DNA from 3 places in the Micromonospora sp. BRA006-A genome. Region 1 is predicted to be linked to each of the others. Evidence: riboswitches for the same ligand, from Rfam matches in the RefSeq annotation. Region 1 holds a riboswitch; each other region holds the start of a gene.
What was found. A riboswitch is a leader RNA that binds a small molecule or an ion and turns the genes downstream of it on or off. The one in region 1 is predicted to bind cyclic di-AMP.
Positions count from the first base shown of each region.

Region 1 (4,336 bases):
GCCGGGCCGGCGGACCAGCTCCACGAGCGCCCGGTCGACGCTCTCCACCACCCCGTGGATCACCACGTGCTCCTCCTCCAGGCGGTCCAGCACCGCCGCCAGCCCGGCCTCGGAGCGGCGCAGGTGCGGGAAGATCGAGGCGTCCTCCAGTCCGTGGTGCTGGGTGACCATGGTGCAGTACGCCGCGCAGTACGCCCCGAGCGTCCAGTTGTTCTGCCGCATGGTCATCTCGTTCAGCGCGGCTCGCGCCCGGCCCGGCGAGACACTGCCCTGCTTGACCTGTTCCAGCAGGTCGCGCACCTGGGCCAGCTCCTGGCGCAGATGGTCGTGCACGTCCACCAGGTGTTGCCCGGCGGCCTGTCCCCGGGCCGGGTAGACGTGCCCGGCCGGCGGCGGCGGGGCGCTCGGGCGGGTGGACTCGTCCCAGGGGCGGCGCGCGCTGAGGCGTACCCCCGGGTCGGGGGTGGGGGTGACGCCGAGCGTGCTCGGGCCGCCGGCGGCGGCAGGCGCGTCGGCGGCCGTGCGGGTTCCGCCGGCGGGCGTGGCGCGCTCGGCGGCGACCAGTTCCCGCACGGCGGGCGCGACCTCCTGGCCGAAGATCTGGATCGCGCGCGGCTCGTCGCTGCCGAGGATGAACGTGGTGATGCCGTGCTCCAGCGTGAGCCCGGCCAGCTCCTCCACCCACTGCTCCGGCGGCCCGGCCAGGAAACCGGCCGACGAGCGGGCGAACGTGCCGGTCACGTTGAGCATGCGGCGGATCGCGGCCGGATCGCGCCCGGCGGCCCGGGCGCCCTCGTCGACGAGCGCGTTCAGGGCGGGCAGCTCGTCGGGGCCCTTCGGCAGGTACGACAGGGACGGCAGCCAGCCGTCCGCGGCGCGGCCGACCAGGCGCAGCATGCGCGGCTTGTACGCGCCGACCCAGATGCCCACCGGATGCGCGGGCGCCGGACCGCGCTTGGCGCCGACCACCCGGTAGTGCTCGCCGTCGACGCGGATCATGCCGCGACGGTCGGTGTCCCAGACCTCGCGGATCACCCGGATCGCCTCGTCGAGGGCCTCGACGGCGGCGCCGGGGGACAGGCGCCGCCCGCCCGCCGCCTCGATCGCGTCCCAGAACGCGCCCGCGCCGAGGCCCAGCTCCACCCGGCCGCCGGTGAGCAGGTCCAGGCTGGCGACGCTGCGGGCCAGCACCACCGGCTGGCGCAACGGCAGGTTGAGGACGTTCCCGGCCAGGCGGACACGTTCGGTGGCGGCGGCCACGTAGGACATCAGCGTCCAGGTGTCCAGGAAGCCCGGCTGGTAGGGATGGTCCTGGAACGTGACCAGGTCCAGCCCGACCTGCTCGCAGAGCCGGGCCAGCGCCACCACCTGGTCGGGCTGCCCGGCGGCGGGGGTGACGAAGCCGCCGAAGGCCAGCTCGTGTCCGTGATCGGTCATCCGTCAAGCCCTCCCGTGATCTTGCCTGGCCCTGCCACCGTAGCGCCGCCGCCGGTCGCCCGGCCGGGTGAAGAGCGTCACAAGAAGTGGACGAACGTCGCAAATCGCTCCTAGCGTCGGTTTCGTTCGCAGACGCGGACACCGCGGGCCGGAAACGCCAAATCCCGCCGCCGGCCCCGGTAACCGAACCTCGTGCGGGAGCGGGGGAACCACACGTTCCACGGTGCATCGTCACCTCGGGGTGAAGCCGCCACCGGCGGCCGGGCTCCTCGGCCCGAACCCGACAGCTCACCTCGTCGGCGTGGAGGAATCCACATGGCAACTGAATACTCAGCCCGAAGCCGCCGTACCGCTCTCGGAGCGGTCCTGGCCGGCGCCGCCGTCGGCGCCGCGACCCTCTTCGGCCCGGCCGCTCCGGCCAGCGCGGGCGTCAACTGGGACGCGGTCGCGCGCTGCGAGTCCGGTGGCAACTGGAAGATCAACACCGGCAACGGCTACTACGGCGGGCTCCAGTTCTCCCGTGCCACCTGGAACGGCTACGGCGGCCAGAAGTACGCCGCGCGCGCCGACCTGGCCAGCCGGTCCGAGCAGATCGCCGTCGCGGAGAAGGTCCTGCGCGGCCAGGGCATCGGCGCCTGGCCGGTCTGCGGCAAGAAGGGCGGCTCGGCGAGCGCGGCGAGCCGGTCCGAGCGGGCCACCACGAAGGCGGCACCGAGGAAGGCGGCGCCGAAGCGGGCCGCCGCGACGAAGGCCGCGCCGGAACGCGCCACGACGAACGCGGCGCCGCGGCCGTCGTCCGGCGCCGGAGAGTACGTGGTCCGGCGCGGGGACACGCTGTCGGAGATCGCCGTGGCGCAGCGCGTCGACGGCGGCTGGCGGGCCCTGCACGAGCGCAACCGGGCAGTGGTCGGCGACGATCCGGGCCTGATCTTCCCGGGTCAGCGGCTGCGCCTGCGCTGATCTCGTCCGAGCGCCCGGCCGGTTCGCCCGGCCGGGCGCGACACGCCGCGTGGCCGGTGTCCGGCCTGCTCGCGGCGCCGGGACGCGACCCGGACCGGCCGGTGACGGGGATTCGTCGGAGCCGGTTGCTAGGGTCACGAATGCTCGGCTAAGACGTGAAGAAAGCGCGGATATGACCAACGACCCGTTCTCGGCGGCCGCGAGCATCGACGAGCTGCTGACCCGCACGCAGCAGGCGCTCACCGCGATGCGCTCCCGGGCCTCGGCGCACGCCGACGGCGAGCCGGGCGACCTGCTGCTCGCCGAGGGCACTGCCGCCGGCGGCCGGGTCCGCGCGGTCGCCGTCCAGGGTGGCCGGCTCGATTCCGTCACTATCGACCCGGAGCTGGCCGGCGAGCCTCTCGACGTCCTCTGCGGACACCTCGTGACCGCCGCCAACGCCGCGTTGTCCGAGCTGGACGACCGGGTCAGCGCGTCGGCGCGCGCCGACGCCGACGCGCTCGCCGCCCGGCTCGGCAGCATGGGCGACCAGGCCGAGCTGTTCGGCCGCGCGATGCACGAGGCGGCCGCCCGGATCCACCGCGACCGCGGTGCCGCGTCCCGGGCCGGGCGCGCGGTCTGACCCGACCGCACCCGACCCGGCACGACGAGGCGCCGCCCCGCACGCGGCGCCGGCCACGCGGCGCCGGCCGGGCACGACGAGGCGGCCGGCCGCCGGGAGGACGACGACCGGCCGCGCTACGCCACGGTCAGCTCAGGGTGACCGCGGTGTCGTCGACGACGAAGGACGTCTGCAACGAGCTGTCCTCCACGCCGCTGAACGAGATGGTCGCCGTGGTGCCCGCGAGCGACGAGATGTCGAAGGACCGCTGCACGTAGCCGGTGGCCTTGTTCAGGTTGGAGTACGTGGCCAGCGTGGTGCTGCCCGCCTTGACGGTGAGCTTGTCGTAGGCGGTGCTGGTGGTCGACTCCGCGCTGTCGATGTGCAGCCAGAAGCTCAAAGTCGCCCGGCATCCGGCCGGGATCGTCACCGACTGGCTGAGCGTGTCGGTGTGCGACGAGCCGTACCCGTCCAGCCACGCCTTGTACGAGCCGCCGTGGGCGGCCTGGCCGCTGTCGGTGGTGATGACGCCGGACGAGGCGCTCCAGCTCACGTTGCCCGACTCGAAGCCCGGGTTGGCGAGCTTGTTGCCGGAGCAGCCGCCCGACGGCGGGGTGGTCGTGGTGCTCGGGGTGGGCGTCGGGGTGCCGCCTGAGCAGGTCGGGTCACCGGACTGGGCCGGCACGCTCACCGCGTCCCAGGCCGCCTTGACCGTGTTGAACTCCGCGCAGCTGCCCGGGTAGAGGTTCTTCGCCGCCTGCAACGTCCAGGTGCGGTACTTGAGGTACGACGAGGACGAGGTCTTCAGCAGCATGCCGTTGTACATGATCTTCATGGCCTTCTGGATGCCCAGGCCGGTCACGCTGCTGCCGTTGCAGGTCGAGCTGGACGGCTGCCCGTTGGTCGGGCTGCTGCCGTTGGCGAGCAGGTAGAACCAGTGGTTGCCCGGGCCGGCCGCGGCGTGCACCTCGGTCGACGGGATGCTGCTGGAGTAGCAGTTCGGGTCGCCGAGCGCCGACGGGTTGTACATGTTGCGGATCGGGCCGGAACCGACCAGGTTGATCTTCTCGCCGACCAGGAAGTCCGGCGCGTCGTAGCTGGACGGCTCGTTGGCGAACCACTCGGTGGCCGCGCCGAACGTGTCAGCCACGAACTCCTGCGTGCCGCCGCCGGAGATGCCGCCCGGGGTGTTGTCGTCGATGCCGTGGCCGATCTCGTGCGCCACCACGTCCAGCGAGCCGATCCACTGGCCGGCGGTGTTCTTGCCGATCTGCACCTGGCTGCCGTCGTAGTAGGCGTTCTGGTCGTTGAGGCCCACCCGGATCGGCCAGTAGCCGC
Region 1 covers NZ_JANCLW010000001.1:3,669,748-3,674,083, reverse strand. Annotated here, with positions in the region: gene NMK34_RS16695 (LLM class flavin-dependent oxidoreductase) at 1-1,437, opposite strand, end outside; cyclic di-AMP (ydaO/yuaA leader) riboswitch at 1,609-1,754, shown strand; gene NMK34_RS16690 (transglycosylase family protein) at 1,753-2,397, shown strand; gene NMK34_RS16685 (YbaB/EbfC family nucleoid-associated protein) at 2,570-3,019, shown strand; gene NMK34_RS16680 (M4 family metallopeptidase) at 3,147-4,336, opposite strand, start outside.

Region 2 (4,336 bases), 3.6 Mb from region 1:
AACCGCGCGACGGGCACGGCTCGGCCGGCGGCCGGGGCGTCGGGACGCCGGGCGGCTGCTGGTTGCAGCCGGTGAACGCCGGCCGGTTGGTGGCGAAGTCCGGGTCGATGGTGACCAGGCCGGTACGGGGCGTGCCGGTGCTGCGGAACGGCGCCTTCATCAGGTCGAAGTAGTGCGACCAGTCCCAGTACGGTCCCGGATCCCAGTGCATGCCGCCCACGTTGGCGGCGGTGATGCCGGGCACGTTGTCGTGGCCGATGATGTGCTGCCGGTCCATCGGGATGCCGAGCTTCAGCGCCAGGTGCCGCACCAGCTTGGCGGAGGTGCGGTACATCGCCTCGGTGTACCAGGTGCCCTGACCGGCGAAGCCCTCGTGCTCCAGGCCGATGGACTTGGCGTTGACGTACCAGTTGCCGGCGTGCCAGCCGACGTCCTTGGTCTTGATGTGCTGGGCGATGTAGCCGTCCACCGAGCGCAGCGTGTAGTGCCAGCCCAGGTAGTCGGCCCGCTTCACCAGGTCGACGCTTGGGCCGAAGTAGCCCTCGGTGTCGTGGATGACGATGTACTCGATCTTCTGCTGCTTCGGCCGGTCGGCCAGGTCGTGGTTGCCGTAGTCGCCCGGGTCGTCGCTGAGCTGCTCGTACGGCGCCGGAATCCACTCGCAGGCCAGCCGTACCGGACACTCCAGCCCGTCCGGCCGCTCGGCGTTGCGCAGGCCGAGGCGGGCCAGCCGGGAACGGTCCGGCGTCGCGGCGGTGGCGGCGAGCGTGACCCGCTGGCCGTCGTCGGTGGTGCGGCTGGCGCCCTGGCCGAGCTGGTCGTAGACCTCGTCGGCGAAGGCCGCCGCGGCGTCGGAGGTGTCCGCGCCGGAGTACCGGGCCACCGCGCCGTACCAGGCCGCCGGGTCGGTGCCGGCACCGACCGGCCCACCCAGAGCCTTCTGGTACGACGCCAGCAGCGCCGCGCCACCGCGGATGTTCGCGGCCGGGTCGGTGCGCAGCGTGCCCGCGTCGAGCCCGGTGAGCGCGGCGGCGGCGGCGAGCGTCTGGAGCGAGGCGGGCGGCAGCGGGGTCTCCCGCTCCGGTGCGGCGGCGGTGGCCGGGTCGAGCTTCAGCGGGCGGGAGTCGTCGCCGCGCGGGTCCTCGTCCTCGTCGACGTGGGCGCTGCCCGGCATGGCGAGGATGTGCGCGGCGTCGGTCAGGTGCATCGGGCCGTAGCCGCCGCTGGTGCTCGGCTGTCCGGTGTGGGTGTCCCAGCGGGACTCCAGATAGGAGACACCGAGCAGTACGTTCTGCGGCACGCCGTACTCGGCCGCGGCGGCGGCGTACTGTTGTTGCCTGTCGCTCGCGGGCGCGGACGTGTCCGGCGCGGCGGTCACCGGGCCGGTCGTCGCCAGCGCGGTGGCTGTCGCCACTGCGGCGGCGAGCAGTATCCGTCTGCCCGACGGCGGGGCGGAGAGGTGCATCGAACCTCCTGGACAGGGATGGGGGTCACTGCGTCTCCACCCTCACTCCGCACACCCGGGAGGGTCAATACCTTTCCAGCGAGTAATCAGTCTTGAAAGAAAACTTCACCTCCGCCCTGGGTGCGGCCCCGCATCGCGTACGGAGTGTCACGGCGCTGGAAGTTGCGGATCGATAACGGTGGTCCCTACTCTGGTGAATCGTCGGCCGCACGTCTCACCGTCCAACCCGGTCGGTGACGGTCCGACACCGCCGAGTCGCCTCCGGGCGAGCCGGGGAACCAGGTACCTGGGGTGAATCCGCAGCGATGCGGTAGGGCGGCTCCCTTCCCGCCCGAATCCGTCAGCTAACCCGGTAGGCGGTACGGAAGAAGGAGTACGGACGCCCGGTGGCACTCCATGCCCCGCGGCCGTCGTCGAACCGGTCGGTCGACCGGTCCACGGCTGTGCCGCGTACCCGCTGGTCCCGCTTCACCACAGCCCTCGCCGCCCTCGTCGGCACCGCAGTCGTCCTGACCGGCGGCGCCACGGCGGCACACGCCGAACCCTCGGTCGCCGAGATCGAGGCCCAGATCGACCGCGACTGGAACGAACTCGAACCGGTCATCGAACAGGTGAACGCCGTACGCGAGCAGCTCGCCGCGCGGCGCAAGCAGGCCGACGCGCTCGGCCGGCAGATCGCACCCCTCCAGGCCCGGGTGGACGCCGCGCTCGGCCAGGTCGGCGGGCTCGCCGCCGACGCCTACAAGGGCGACAACCTCTCCACAGTGAACGCGCTGCTGGGCAGCCGCTCGCCCGGCGACCTGGTCAACGGCCTGGAACTGCTCGACCGCTTCGCGCACCGCCAGCACGAGCAGGTGCGCTCCGTCGCCGCGCTGCGCGATGAACTGGCGGCGAAGAAGAAGCCGCTGGACGAGATGATCGCCGGGCTGGCGCGTACCGAGGCCCAGCTCGCGGCGAAGAAGAAGCAGATCGACGCCGAGATCGCCAAGCTGGAGAAGCTGCGGCTGAAGGTGTACGGCAAGGGCGGTGGCGGCCCGCTGCGCCCGGCGCCGTGCCCGGCCGGCTACCCCGGCGGCCCGGCCGGAGCGGCGGTCAAGTTCGCCTGCGCCCAGATCGGCAAGATCTACGTCTGGGGCGCGGCCGGACCGGACCACTTCGACTGCTCGGGCCTCACCATGGCGGCGTGGGCGAAGGGCGGCGTCTCGCTGCCGCACAGCGCACGCCAGCAGCACGGCGTGACGAAGCGGATCAGCCGGGCCGAGTTGCGCGCCGGTGACCTCGTCTTCTACTACGGCGACCTGCACCACGTGGCGATGTACGTGGGCGACGGCTGGGTGGTGCACGCCTCCCAGTCCGGCAAGCCCATCACCATGAAGCGGGTCGACGACGGCGACATCAACAGCTACGGCCGGGTGTAAGGAAGGGCCCCCTCTTAACGCCTCCGGTAGAGGAGGGGGCCCCTATTAACAGCCGCGGGCGCCGTCAGCGCGTCGGCCAGGTGCGCCAGCTCTGCCAGGACCGGCTCGGCGTCGGACCGCGCTGCCCCTGGTAACGCGAGCCGTAGACGGCCGAGCCGTACGGGTGCTCGGCCGGCGAGGAGAGCCGGAAGATGCAGAGCTGCCCGATCTTCATGCCCGGCCAGAGCGTGATCGGCAGGTTCGCCACGTTCGAGAGCTCCAGCGTGACGTGACCGGAGAAGCCCGGGTCGATGAAACCGGCTGTCGAGTGGGTCAGCAGCCCCAGCCGCCCCAGGCTCGACTTGCCCTCAAGCCGGCCGGCGAGCTGGTCACCCAGCGAGATCACCTCGAGCGTGGAGGCGAGCACGAACTCGCCCGGGTGCAGCACGAACGGCTGGCCCTCCGGCACCTCCACCATCGAGGTCAGGTCGTCCTGCTGGACCGACGGATCGATGTGCGTGTAGAGGTGGTTGTTGAAGACCCGGAACAGCCGGTCCAGGCGTACGTCGATGCTCGACGGCTGCACCAGCGTGGGCTCGAAGGGCTCCAGCGCGAGCGTGCCGGCCTTGATCTCGGAGATCAGGTCGCGGTCGGAGAGCAGCATCGGAACACCATAGCGACCGGTACGGGTGACCTGCGTGTCGCACTACATCTTCGTACACGTGTTCGATAGAGTGTCCACATGGCTTCCTGGTCCGAATTCGCCGCCGACGAGCCCCGCCTCGCCGGCGAGATCCGCCTCCTCATGCAGCAGTACGGGCCGGGCTTCGGCTACCTCGCCACGGTCCGCGCCGACGGTGGCCCCCGCGTCCACCCGGTCTCCCCGGTGATCACCGCCGACGGCCTCTGGTGCTTCGTCATCGACTCGCCGAAGCGACGCGACCTCGAACGCGACGGCCGCTACGCGCTGCACTCGTTCCCGCCGGAGGAGAGCGACGACGAGGCGTACATCGCGGGGCGCGCACGGCCGGTGACCGACCCGGCCACCGTGACGCGGCTGGCCCGGATCGCCCGCGCGTCGCCGCAGGGCGACTGGCGGCTGTTCGAGTTCACCGTCGAGGTGGCGATGCTGACCCGGCGCGACCCGGTGGCCCAGCCCGGCGCCGCCCCGCCGCAGGTGCGGGTGTGGCTCGACCCCCGCGGCGACGCGCCGGCCCGGCGCGACCCGCTCGCCGCCGACGGCCGGCGCGGCCGACACGGCTTCGACACCCGCCGCCCGGCCGCCTGACCCGGCCCACGACGAACGGTGCCGGCCCCGTCCGAGGACAGGGCCGGCACCGGTACGCGGTACGACGGTCAGGCTGCGCGGTAGGCGTTCCACGCGGTGAGCATGCGGCTCGCCTGGCCGGCGGTGAACTGGTACATGCAGGAGTCGTACGTGTAGTCCATGAAGTTGGTGATCGGGTCCTTGCCG
Region 2 covers NZ_JANCLW010000001.1:83,292-87,627, forward strand. Annotated here, with positions in the region: gene NMK34_RS00405 (peptidoglycan recognition family protein) at 1-1,465, opposite strand, end outside; cyclic di-AMP (ydaO/yuaA leader) riboswitch at 1,704-1,838, shown strand; gene NMK34_RS00410 (NlpC/P60 family protein) at 1,852-2,883, shown strand; gene dcd (dCTP deaminase) at 2,948-3,526, opposite strand; gene NMK34_RS00420 (pyridoxamine 5'-phosphate oxidase family protein) at 3,605-4,150, shown strand; gene NMK34_RS00425 (zinc metalloprotease) at 4,219-4,336, opposite strand, start outside.
Region 2: linked by a shared signal. The riboswitch ahead of NMK34_RS00410 (NlpC/P60 family protein) and the one ahead of NMK34_RS16690 (transglycosylase family protein) in region 1 are both predicted to bind cyclic di-AMP.

Region 3 (4,336 bases), 1.4 Mb from region 1:
CCTGCTCGGCCTGTTCGGCGCGCCCGAGCCGTGGTTCGCCGACGACACCCCCGAGGTGCTGCCCGGCGCCTGAGCGCCGTTCACACCCCCTGCGGCCAGGGGACCTTCTACCCGTTGCCAGTCCGGCGTCGGTACGGGACGATCGTCGCGACGCACGACGGCGAGGGGGCCCGCTTGCAGAGCAGCGACAGCTTCAGCTACACCGTGCAGGCCCGGTGCACCCGGGCCGACGCGGTGGCCCTGCTGGGTGACCTGAGTCGCCAGGGCGAGCTGCATCCGCTGATCGTCCGGGTCCGGAAGCTACCGGCCCGGCCGGGCGCGCTGGCCAGCTACGCGATCACCGACCGGCTGCAACTCGGCCCGCTGCACTTCCCGGTCACGTACCAGGCGGACGTGCTCGTCGCGAGCGAGGACGAGGTCGTCACCGTGGCGCGGCAGCAACCCGCGACGACCGTCCGCAACCACACCCGCCTGCGGGACGAGCCGGACGGCACGGTACGCATCGACGTGGAGATCACGCTGACCGCGCCGGCGCCGCTGTTCGGGTACGCGTTCCGCCAGGCCCGGGCGGCTCACCTGGGCCTGGCGGCTCGTCTCGGGGCGACCCTGGAGGGCCGGCCGGCCTGATCCGGCCGACCCTCTCCGGGTGTGCTCAGTACACCGACAGGTGCACGTGGTTGGTGTGGTCGCTGGACGGGTCGCCGTTGCCGCCGCTGTACGACTTCCACCCGCTGCTGGGCAGCCAGATCTGCTTGAACCAGATCACGTAGAGCACGGCGAGCGGGTCGGCGTTGCGCACGAAGTACGCGGCCAGGTTGTTGCCGTACGTCCGGTCACCGCCGGTGGCGACGCCGCCGAAGCCGTTCTTCTGCGCGGCGAAGTCGCAGGCCCGCCCCTTCGGGTGCTCACCCGAGCCGCTCGGCCGGTGGCACGAGACGTACCTGGTGAAGCCCGCCGCCTTGGCCTGTTGCAGCGCGTGCAGCGTGCGCGGCGTGATGCAGCCGTTCGCCGGGGTCGGGTCGTTGACGCTGCACGACTCCGACGGCCAGGAGCCGTCCGAGTTGCGCGGCGCCGGTTTGGCGTTCTTGCTGGAGGTGCCCTGGACGCTGCCGCCGCCGCTGCTGCTGCGCGACGCGCGGTCGTTCGCCACCTCCAGGGCGCGCTCGGCCTGGTCCTTGCGCTTGGCCATCACCGTCACCTGCTTGCGCTGCTCGAGGATCTCCCCGTCGAGCTGGGCGCGGGTGCGGGTGGCCTCGTCGCGGGTGGCGATCAGGTCGCGCAGCGTACGGTCCTCGTGCGCGGCGACCTGTTCCAGCGCGGCGGCCCGGTCCATGAAGCCCTCCGGGCTGCTGCTGCCCAGCAGCGCCCCGGCGGTGCCCAGGCGGCCGTTGCGGTACGCCACGACGGCGATCTCGCCGACTTTGGCGTCGCGGACGGCAAGCTCGGCGCCGACTGTCTTGAGCTGGTCGTTGAGCTGTTTCTGGCGGGTCACCGACCGGTTCAGCGCGGCCTTCGCCTCCAGCCAGCCCTTGCTGGCCGCGTCGAGCTGGGCGCGCAGTTCCGGCGTGCCGCCCTCGTCGTCGCCGCCGGGCGCGGCGGCGAGCAGGCCGGTCGCCGGCGCCGCGGAGGCGGGGGAGACCGGAACGGTCGCGACGCCGAGGGCCAGCGTCGCGACGAGCAGGGCCGCCAACCGGGCGGCCGTCCGTCGTACAGGTGCCACTGGGGGCATTCACACGTCCTTCCGTCAACGCCGACCGGGTTAGCTGACGGGTTCGGGACGGAAGATCCCTACCGCTGACGCGGATGCACCCCACGTACGTGGTTCCCCGGCTCGTCCCTGCGGACGATTAGGCGACGGCCGCCCCACCGGGGCCGGGTGGCGTCCGCGGGTGCGGCCGCGACCGAGACTACCGGCGCTGCCCGGGCGCGGCTCCGTCGAGCAACGCCACTAGGCGGGGCAAAACCGGCATAAGACTACAACAGTCGCAGTGATTTAAGTCTGCCCTAATCACCACTCGGTCTTTCCGCACACTCCGGCCGACGCTCCGGGTTCGACCTGCAACGTGGCGTGATCGATGGAGAAGTCCTCGTGCAGGGCGGCCCGCGCGGCGGCCAGCACCCCGGCCGGGTCCGCGCCCGGGTCGGTGGTGAGGTGCGCCGAGGCCACCTCCATGCCCGAGGTGAGCGTCCAGACGTGCAGGTCGTGTACCTCGGCCACGCCGGGCACGGCGGCCAGCCGGTCGTGCACGGCGGTGACCTGGAGATGCTCCGGCGCGGCCTGCACCAGGATGCGCAGCGCGGCCCGGCCGAGCCGCCAGGTGCGCGGCAGGATGAACAGGCCGATCCCGACGGCGACCAGCGGGTCCGCCCACCACCAGTCGGTCACCGCGATGACCAGCGCCGCGGCGATCACGCCGAGCGAGCCGAGCAGGTCGCCGAGCACCTCCAGGTACGCCCCGCGCAGGTTGATGCTCTCCTTCGACCCGGCGCGCAGCAGTGCGAACGCGACGATGTTGGCGAGCAGGCCGAGCACCGCCACCACGAGCATCGGGCCGGCCAGCACCTCCGGCGGCTCGCCGAACCGGCGTACCGCCTCGACCAGGACGTAGATCGCCACGGCGCCGAGCAGGACGGCGTTGGCGAGGGCGGCGAGCACCTCCAGCCGGTAGAGCCCGAACGTGCGCTGCGGGTCGGTGCCGGCGCGGCGGGTGGCGGTGATCGCGGCCAGCGCCATGCCGATGCCGAGGACGTCGGTGAACATGTGCCCGGCGTCGGAGAGCAGCGCCAGCGAGCCGGTCGTGAACGCGGCCACCGCCTCGACCACCATCAGGGCGGCGAGCAGCGCGAAGGCGGCCCAGAGGCGGCCCCGGTGGCGGTGCGCCGCGTTGGTCACCGCGCCGCTGTGGTCATGACCTGCGCCCACGCCAACACCCTTCCTGCCCCGTACCGGCCAGGCCCAATGTATGTTCACATCGCTATGTATGCAACTGAACTGTGGGTGAAGGCCGGGTCACTGCCGGGTGTCCGTCAGGAGGGATCCAGCGTGGTGAGACGCTGGGTGGCCCGCGACAATGCCACGTAGAGCGTGCGGACACCCGAGCCGGGGTCGGCCCGGATCTCGCTCGGCGCCACCAGCACCACGCCGTCGTACTCCATGCCCTTGGCCTGCAGGCTTGTCACCACCTGGAGGCGGCCCGCGCCGCGCCCGCCCAGCCAGCCGGCCACCTCGTCCCGGCGCGGCACCGGCGTGATCACGCCGACGGTGCCCTCCACCTGCGCGAGCAGCGCCTCGGCCGCCTCGACGGTGGCCGCCGGCAGGTCGGCGGCGGGCACCGTGCGCTCGACCGGCGGCACGCCGGTGGACCGCACCGCGTCGGGCAGCGGCAGGTCCGGGTAGAGGCGGCGGATCTCCGCCGCCGCCACCGCGAAGATCTCCGCCGAGTTGCGGTAGTTGGTGGTCAGCTCGTAGCGGTGCCGCTTGCGCCGGCCCAGCGCCTGGTCACGGGCCCGGTCCAGCTCCTGCGGGTCGCCGGTCCAGGCGGTCTGCGCCGGGTCACCGACCACCGTCCAGGACGCCAGCCGCCCGCGCCGGCCGACCATCCGCCACTGCATCGGCGAGACGTCCTGCGACTCGTCCACCACCACGTGGGCGTAGTCGCGGTAGTCGTCCGGACGCTCCCGCGCCGCCGCGCGGGCGGCGCGCTGCCTGTCGGCGTACGTGCTCAGCTCGCGCACGCCACCGGCGAGCTGATACGGGTCTCGCTTGGGGCGGGCCCGCTGCACCGGTTTGCCGAGCAGCGCGTCCAGCTCGTCCAGCAGCGCGATGTCGGCCACCGTCAGGCCCTCGGTCGCCAGCGTCCGGTACGCGTCTCCGAGCAGCCGGATCTCCGCCGAGGACAGGATGCCCCCGGCGTAGCGGCGCAGCCGGTCCGGGCGGGCCAGCCAGTCCAGCACGTGCCGCGGGTGCAGCCGGGGCCACCACGCCTTGAGGAACTCCCGGAACTCCGGCCGCTCGATGATCTCGTCCTCGAACGCGGGCTGCTCCGGCAGCCGGCCCACCCGCAGCGTGCGGGCCTGCGCGTAGAGCGCGGCGAGCACCGCGTCGAACGCCGCCCGGCGTACCTCGTTGCGGCGCGCGCCACGGGCCAGCGTCCGGTCCCGGATCGCGTCCAGCGCGGGACGTTCCAGGCGCAGCAGCTCGCCCCGGTAGAGCAGGCGCAGCTCGGCGGGGGAGTCCGGCACCGCGTCGCGTACCGCGCGTTCCAGCACCCGGCGCATCCGCAGCGACCCCTTCACCGCCGCCACGTCCGGCGGGTCGGTCCGGGACGCGGACAGG
Region 3 covers NZ_JANCLW010000001.1:5,101,453-5,105,788, reverse strand. Annotated here, with positions in the region: gene NMK34_RS23065 (STAS domain-containing protein) at 1-73, shown strand, start outside; gene NMK34_RS23060 (SRPBCC family protein) at 175-627, shown strand; gene NMK34_RS23055 (hypothetical protein) at 653-1,729, opposite strand; cyclic di-AMP (ydaO/yuaA leader) riboswitch at 1,734-1,864, opposite strand; gene NMK34_RS23050 (cation diffusion facilitator family transporter) at 2,009-2,923, opposite strand; gene NMK34_RS23045 (HelD family protein) at 3,028-4,336, opposite strand, start outside.
Region 3: linked by a shared signal. The riboswitch ahead of NMK34_RS23055 (hypothetical protein) and the one ahead of NMK34_RS16690 (transglycosylase family protein) in region 1 are both predicted to bind cyclic di-AMP.